Regions from separate parts of the Streptomyces sp. NPDC002845 genome, predicted to be linked through region 1. Evidence: riboswitches for the same ligand, from Rfam matches in the RefSeq annotation. Region 1 holds a riboswitch; the other holds the start of a gene.
The links. Region 1 has a riboswitch for S-adenosylmethionine ahead of thrC (threonine synthase). Riboswitches for the same ligand answer to the same signal wherever they lie in the genome.
Positions count from the first base shown of each region.

Region 2: linked by a shared signal. The riboswitch ahead of ACWD3C_RS35880 (aminotransferase class V-fold PLP-dependent enzyme) and the one ahead of thrC (threonine synthase) in region 1 are both predicted to bind S-adenosylmethionine.

Region 1 is NZ_JBSFUU010000161.1:3,100-6,505, reverse strand. It holds gene ACWD3C_RS47275 (glucosyl-3-phosphoglycerate synthase) at 1-891, opposite strand, end outside; SAM riboswitch class I at 1,047-1,237, shown strand; gene thrC (threonine synthase) at 1,256-2,536, shown strand; gene ACWD3C_RS47265 (MoaD/ThiS family protein) at 2,605-2,883, shown strand; gene ACWD3C_RS47260 (cold-shock protein) at 3,332-3,406, shown strand, end outside.
Region 2 is NZ_JBSFUU010000069.1:25,346-28,751, reverse strand. It holds gene qcrB (cytochrome bc1 complex cytochrome b subunit) at 1-194, shown strand, start outside; gene trpD (anthranilate phosphoribosyltransferase) at 335-1,399, shown strand; SAM riboswitch class IV at 1,511-1,627, shown strand; gene ACWD3C_RS35880 (aminotransferase class V-fold PLP-dependent enzyme) at 1,826-3,193, shown strand; gene ACWD3C_RS35875 (Lrp/AsnC family transcriptional regulator) at 3,368-3,406, opposite strand, start outside.

The DNA.
Region 1 (3,406 bases):
CTCCAGATCCACCGAATACGTCCGCGGTACGAAACCGTCCTCGCCCCGCTCGAACTGGGTCAGGGACGGGCGGATCATCTGGCCGCGGGCCAGGCGGAGCTGGGCGGTGCGGTAGATCGCGGCGGACATGCGGCCGAGGGCCTGGCCGTCCTGGTGGCGGTGTTTGCGGACGCCGACGTCGACCTGGGCGAGGGCGTCGAGGCCGACGAGGTGGAGGGCGTCGACGAGCATGCCCAGTTCCACGCCGTAGCCGACGGGGAACGGGAGCTGCTCCAGGAGGGAACGCCGGGCCGCGTACTCGCCGCCGAGCGGCTGGACGAAGCCGGCCAGCTGGGGCCAGTGCATGTTGAGCAGGGGGCGGGCCATGAGTTCGGTCACACGTCCGCCCTGCCCGGCCGCCGAGCCGAGGGGGCGGTCGTACATGCCCTTGACGAGGTCGACCCCGGGGTCGGTGAGCAGGGGGCCCACGATCCCGGAGACGAAGTCGGAGGAGAACTCCCTGAGGTCGGCGTCGATGAAACAGACGATGTCACCGCTGGTGACGAGAAGGGAACGCCACAGCACCTCGCCCTTGCCGGGCACGGTGGGGATACGGGGGAGGATGTCGTCCCGGTGGACGACCCTCGCCCCGGCGGCCGCGGCCACCTCCGAGGTACGGTCGGTCGAGCCCGAGTCGATCACGACGATCTCGTCGACGAGCGGGACCTGACGCATGAGGTCGTGGCGGATGACGGAGACGATGTCGCCGACCGTCTCCTCCTCGTTGAGTGCGGGCAGAACGACACTGACCGTCGACCCGGTGGCGCGTTTCGCGGCGATGAGCTTGTGGAGCGGGCGATCGGTCACGGACCAGGAGCGTGTGCTCAGCCAGCGCTCGACTTCTTCCAGCACGGTCTGCGGCTCCTCACTATCGATCACACTGATCTTCGTATGATCCATCTCGCGGTTCGGACGGCTCCCTCAACTGTCCTGGCCTTCGGTTACAGTCTTGAACAACGCGGATGACCATCGCATGTCGGGGGTCATCGTCGTTCACAATCGAATACCGCTCATCCAGAGGGGCAGAGGGATACGGCCCGATGAAGCCCCGGCAACCCTCCAGCCGGTCTCGTACTGATCACCGTCGACTCATCGCTGATTCACTGTTGACTCACCGCTGATCGACTCCGCGAGGCTCCCGGCTAGGGAAGGTGCCAAATCCGTCTCGCGGCGAGATGCGTCGTGAGGAAGATGAGGAGAAAGGGCCTCGCCTCCCATGGCTGTGCAGACTGTTGCAAGCACCACGAACACCGTAGACCTCGGCCCCGCCGCCGCGCTGTCCTGTCGCGAGTGCGGCCACCGCGTTCCGCTCGGACCGGTCTTCGCCTGCGAGGAGTGTTTCGGGCCGCTGGAAATCGCGTACGACTTCTCCGCGTACGACACGGAGGAGCTGCGCAAGCGGATCGAGGCCGGGCCCGCGAACATCTGGCGGTACGCCCCCCTCCTGCCCGTCCCCGCCGACGTGGCCGACAAGCCGAACCTCAACCCCGGCTGGACCAAGCTCGTCAAGGCCGACAACCTGGCGCGCGAGCTGGGGGTGACCGGCGGTTTGTATGTGAAGGACGACTCCGGTAACCCGACGCACTCCTTCAAGGACCGGGTCGTCGCCCAGGCCCTGGAGGCGGCGCGGGCGTTCGGCTTCACGACGCTCTCCTGCTCCTCGACGGGCAACCTGGCCGGTGCGGTGGGTGCCGCGGCGGCCCGCGCGGGCTTCCGTTCCTGCGTGTTCATCCCGCACGACCTGGAGCAGGGCAAGGTCGTCATGGCCGCGGTGTACGGCGGCGAGCTCGTCGGCATCGAGGGCAACTACGACGACGTGAACCGCTTCTGCTCCGAGCTGATCGGCGACCCGGTGGGTGAGGGCTGGGGCTTCGTCAACGTCAATCTGCGTCCGTATTACGCGGAGGGGTCCAAGACGCTGGCGTACGAGATCTGCGAGCAGCTGGGCTGGCGGCTGCCGGACCAGATCGTCGTTCCCATCGCCTCCGGGTCGCAGCTCACGAAGATCGACAAGGGGCTGCAGGAGCTGATCAAGCTCGGGCTCGTCGAGGACAAGCCGTACAAGATCTTCGGCGCGCAGGCGGAGGGCTGCTCCCCGGTGTCCGTCGCCTACAAGGGCGGCCACGATGTCGTACGGCCGCAGAAGCCGAACACCATCGCCAAGTCGCTGGCGATCGGCAACCCGGCGGACGGGCCGTACGTTCTCGACATCGCGCGGCGGACGGGCGGTGCGGTGGAGGATGTGAACGACGAGCAGGTCGTCGACGCGATCAAGCTGCTCGCCCGGACCGAGGGCATCTTCGCCGAGACGGCGGGTGGCGTGACGGTCGGCGTCACGCGCAAGCTGATCGAGAACGGTGTGCTCGACCCGAGTCTGACGACTGTCGTCCTCAACACGGGGGACGGTCTGAAGACGCTGGACGCGGTGGCCGGGACCGGGCTCACGGCCACGATCCGTCCGAACCTGGAGTCGTTCCGCGAGGCCGGCCTCGTCTGACCTCCTGTCTGCCCGCCGCCCGTCCAACCCCGTATCTCGTACTCGACTCCGACCGGAGGTCACACCCCATGAGCGTCAACGTCCGTATCCCGACCATCCTGCGCACCTACACCGGCGGCAAGGCCGAGGTGACCGCTGAGGGGGCGACCCTCGCTCAGGTCATCGCGGACCTGGAGAAGAACCACACGGGGATCGCGGCGCGGGTGCTGGACGATCAGGGCAAGCTGCGGCGGTTCGTGAACGTGTACGTGAACGATGACGATGTCCGTTTTGAGCAGGGGCTGGAGACGGTTACGCCGGACGGGGCCGGGGTCTCGATCATTCCGGCGGTCGCCGGGGGCTGCTGAGGCCTTGACGGGTCGTTTTCGTTACCTTCGGTAACGGCAATTACCGAGAGTTCACCGAATGGCCTCCTCCGTGAGAGAAGCGGAGGGGGCCATTCTGCATGGTTGAGCACGGTACAGTTGGGGAACCCGGTTCGATTGCCGTACCGGGCGCATATGAGTTCTGGCCGTGCGCCCGATATGAAGCAGCCAAAGTGTGTGTGGCATTTGTGTGTTTTGCTCCTTTTATGGAGCCCGACTTGCCCTGAACTCGGGTGAATTCTCCGTACATTCCCGGCCTCGTGTGTCCAGATTTCTCGTCCGATTGACCTGTTGCAGACGGCAGTTGGACAGATACATTCAGCCGCGGTCGACGCGTTCCGGCGCACACCCCCAACCGTTGGGGGGTGAGGTCTGACCCGGATCCGCGAAGTGTGGATCTGTGCAAGGGCCAGTAATAGGGGAGTTAGGCATGGCTCAGGGCACCGTCAAGTGGTTCAACGCGGAGAAGGGGTACGGCTTCATCGCGGTCGACGGTGGTGCGGAT
Region 2 (3,406 bases), on a different contig from region 1:
TCACCGCGCACGAGCAGTACAAGCCGGCCGAGATCGGCCCAGCGGTCGACGAGCACGGCGTCCGGCGCAAGGTGAAGCGCTCCGAGAAGCTGCGCGCCAAGGTCAGCGAGGCGTACTTCGGGGAGGACAGCCAGATCCCGAAGCCGAGCGCCGAGGAGTACAAGGAGATCACGAGCGGCCACGGCCACCACTGATCCCTGAGTTCGCCACACCACACCGAGGGCCCCGTCCGTTGTACGGACGGGGCCCTTCGGCGTGGCCGGAGCTGGATAGGGTGGACCCCGTTGAGACTCGTGTCCCGCAGGCCGGGACAGTACTGACCCAGGAGCGGCATATGAGCGCTGTGACCCCCGCTGGAGGCAACACCGCGGCGGGCCGTTCCTGGCCCGCCCTGCTGAACGGACTGCTCGACGGACGCGACCTGACCGCCGACGACACCGCCTGGGCGATGGACCTGATCATGCGCGGCGAGGCGACGGACGCGCAGATCGCCGGGTTCGTGGTGGCGCTGCGCGCCAAGGGAGAGACGGTCGAGGAGATCAGCGGGCTCGTACGGACGATGTACGAGCACGCGAACGTGATCGACGTGCCGGGGCCGACGGTGGACATCGTCGGTACCGGTGGCGACGGTGCGAAGACGGTCAATATCTCCACGATGTCGGCGATCGTGATCGCCGGGACGGGCGCGAAGGTCGTGAAGCACGGCAACCGGGCGGCGTCCTCAGCGTCCGGGGCGTCCGATGTGCTGGAGATGCTGGGCGTGAATCTGCAGCTGACGCCGGAGCGGGTGGCCGAGGTGGCCGAGGAGGCCGGGATCACCTTCTGCTTCGCGGTGAAGTTCCACCCGGCGCTGCGTCATGTGGCGGCGGCGCGGGGGCAGTTGGGTATCCGGACGACGTTCAACGTCCTCGGTCCGCTGACGAATCCGGCGAAGGTGAGGGCGCAGGCGGTGGGTGTCGCCGATCCGCGGATGGCTCCGATCGTGGCGGGTGTTCTCGCCGAGCGGGGCAATTCGTCGCTCGTCTTCCGCGGCGACGACGGCCTCGACGAGCTGACGACCACCGCCACGTCCCGTGTGTGGGTCGCCCGCGACGGCAAGGTGACCGAGGATGCCTTCGACCCGCGTGACGTCGGCATCGAGCTGGTCCCGGTGGCGGCGCTGCGGGGTGCGGACGCCGCGTTCAACGCGGACGTGACGCGGCGCCTGCTGGACGGCGAGGCCGGGCCGGTGCGGGACGCGGTGCTGCTGAACTCGGCGGCGGCCCTGGTGGCCCTGGAGCCCGGTCCGGGCCCCTTGGCCGAGCAGCTCCGGGCCGGGATGGCGAAGGCCGCGGAGTCGATCGACTCGGGGGCGGCGAAGCGGACGCTCGACCGCTGGGTGGCGGTCAGCAACGTGTAGCGCTTCGGGGGTGGGGCGGCGGAATTCCTGCGAGTCGCCCCACTCCGCACACATTCCGTCATCCGGACAGAAGTTGCGGCGTGGCGATCACGTCGCATACGTTTCCCCTCAGGTCATGAGCGACAGCCATTCGGCCCCGGCCGGCTGTCCGGCAACCCTCCGTCCGTGGCGGGGTGCCCCGGGTGAGGACCAGGTCGTGGACAGCAGGGTCTGCGGCAAGCGCGGACCCCTCGCACTCTCTTGAGCAGACGCGTCCCAGGGGTCCTGGTCGTTCGAGGGAGCCTTCCGTGAGCAAGCGAATGCAATAGGGCCGCAGAGCCCCGCCTCCGCATCCCTTTTCACCTTCACCGCATCGCCGTCCAGTACATAGCCCTTGTCTCTACGGCTTCGTACGGCGATTCCGCCTGCCTTCACGGGAGTTCACCCATGTCCGTCGTCACCGCCGCCGCCGACCAGTCCGTTTGTGCCCCTCTGCCCGTTCTGGGCGCCGATGTCACCGTCCCGCTCGTCACCGGCGGCGAGGTCACCTACGCCGCGCTCGACTACGCCGCCAGCGCCCCGGCCCTGCGGCGCGTGTGGGACGACGTGGCCGCGTACGCCCCGTACTACGGGAGCGTCCACCGGGGCGCCGGGTATCTGTCCCAGCTCTCCACCGATCTGTTCGAGAACGCCCGGAACACCGTCGGTGAGTTCCTCGACTGCCGGGACGGCGACCAGGTCGTCTTCACCCGGTCCACCACCGACTCCCTCAACCTCCTCGCCGCCGCCCTCCCCGCCGGCTGCCAGGTCTTCGTCTTCGAGACCGAGCACCACGCCTCACTGCTGCCCTGGCGGGACGCGCGGGTCACCTACCTCGACGCGCCGCGCACCCCGCGGCAGGCCGTGGCCACGCTGGAGCGCGCCCTCGCCGACCGGGACCCGCACGGCCCGGCCCTGGTCTGCGTCACCGGTGCCTCCAATGTCACCGGGGAGCTGTGGCCCGTACGGGAGCTGGCCGCCGCCGCCCACGCGCACGGCGCCCGGATCGTCCTCGACGCGGCGCAGCTCGCGCCCCACCACCCGGTCTCCGTACGGGAGTCGGACGTCGACTGGGTCGCCTTCTCGGGGCACAAGCTGTACGCGCCCTTCGGGTCCGGTGTCCTCGCGGGCCGTGCCGACTGGCTGCGCGAGGCCGAGCCGTACCTCGCGGGCGGGGGCGCCTCGCGGAAGGTGTCGCGCCGGGCCGACGGAGGTGTGGACGTCGAGTGGCACGACACCGCCGCCCGGCACGAGGCCGGTTCGCCCAACGTCATCGGCGTCCACGCGATCGCCTCCGCCTGCAAGGCGCTCACCGAGGCCGGGTTCGACAGCCTCGTCGACCGGGAGCAGTACCTGATCCGGAAGGTGCGGGAAGGGCTCGCCGACGTGCCGGAGGTCCGTGTCCTCTCCCTCTTCGGGGACGACGCCCCTCGCGTCGGCGTCCTCTCCTTCGTCGTCGACGGCTGGAACAGCTCGCACTTCGCCGCCGCGCTCTCCGCCGAGTACGGCATCGGCGTACGGGACGGTCTCTTCTGCGCCCACCCGCTGGTGCGCACGCTGCTGGGCAGCGACCCGCAGACCCAGGGGGAGTGCGGGGCGCCGGAGGCCGCGCCCGGGGAGAGGTCCCTCAACGCGATCCGGGTGAGCTTCGGCGCGGGTACGCCCGACGAGCACGTGGAGCGGTTCGTGGCCGCCGTGAAGGAACTCGTGCGGGACGGGGCCCAGTGGAACTACCGGACCGTGGACGGGCGTTGCGTGCCCGACACCTCCGCCTGAGCCGGCAGCCGGGCGCTCCGTGCAGCTTGGCTACTGAGCGGCCCCGTGGCGAAGTCCGGTGCGGTACAGCTCTCTGTAAGGGGCGCGGGGCTGTATCGATATGCGGCTCCGCCGCGTGGGCGCGACCAGCTCCCACCGGCCCGCGGGTTCATCACCGCGCTTCCAGCGGAGCGCTCAGTTGTCGAGCCCGATCGCGAACGCCGCCTCCAGGTC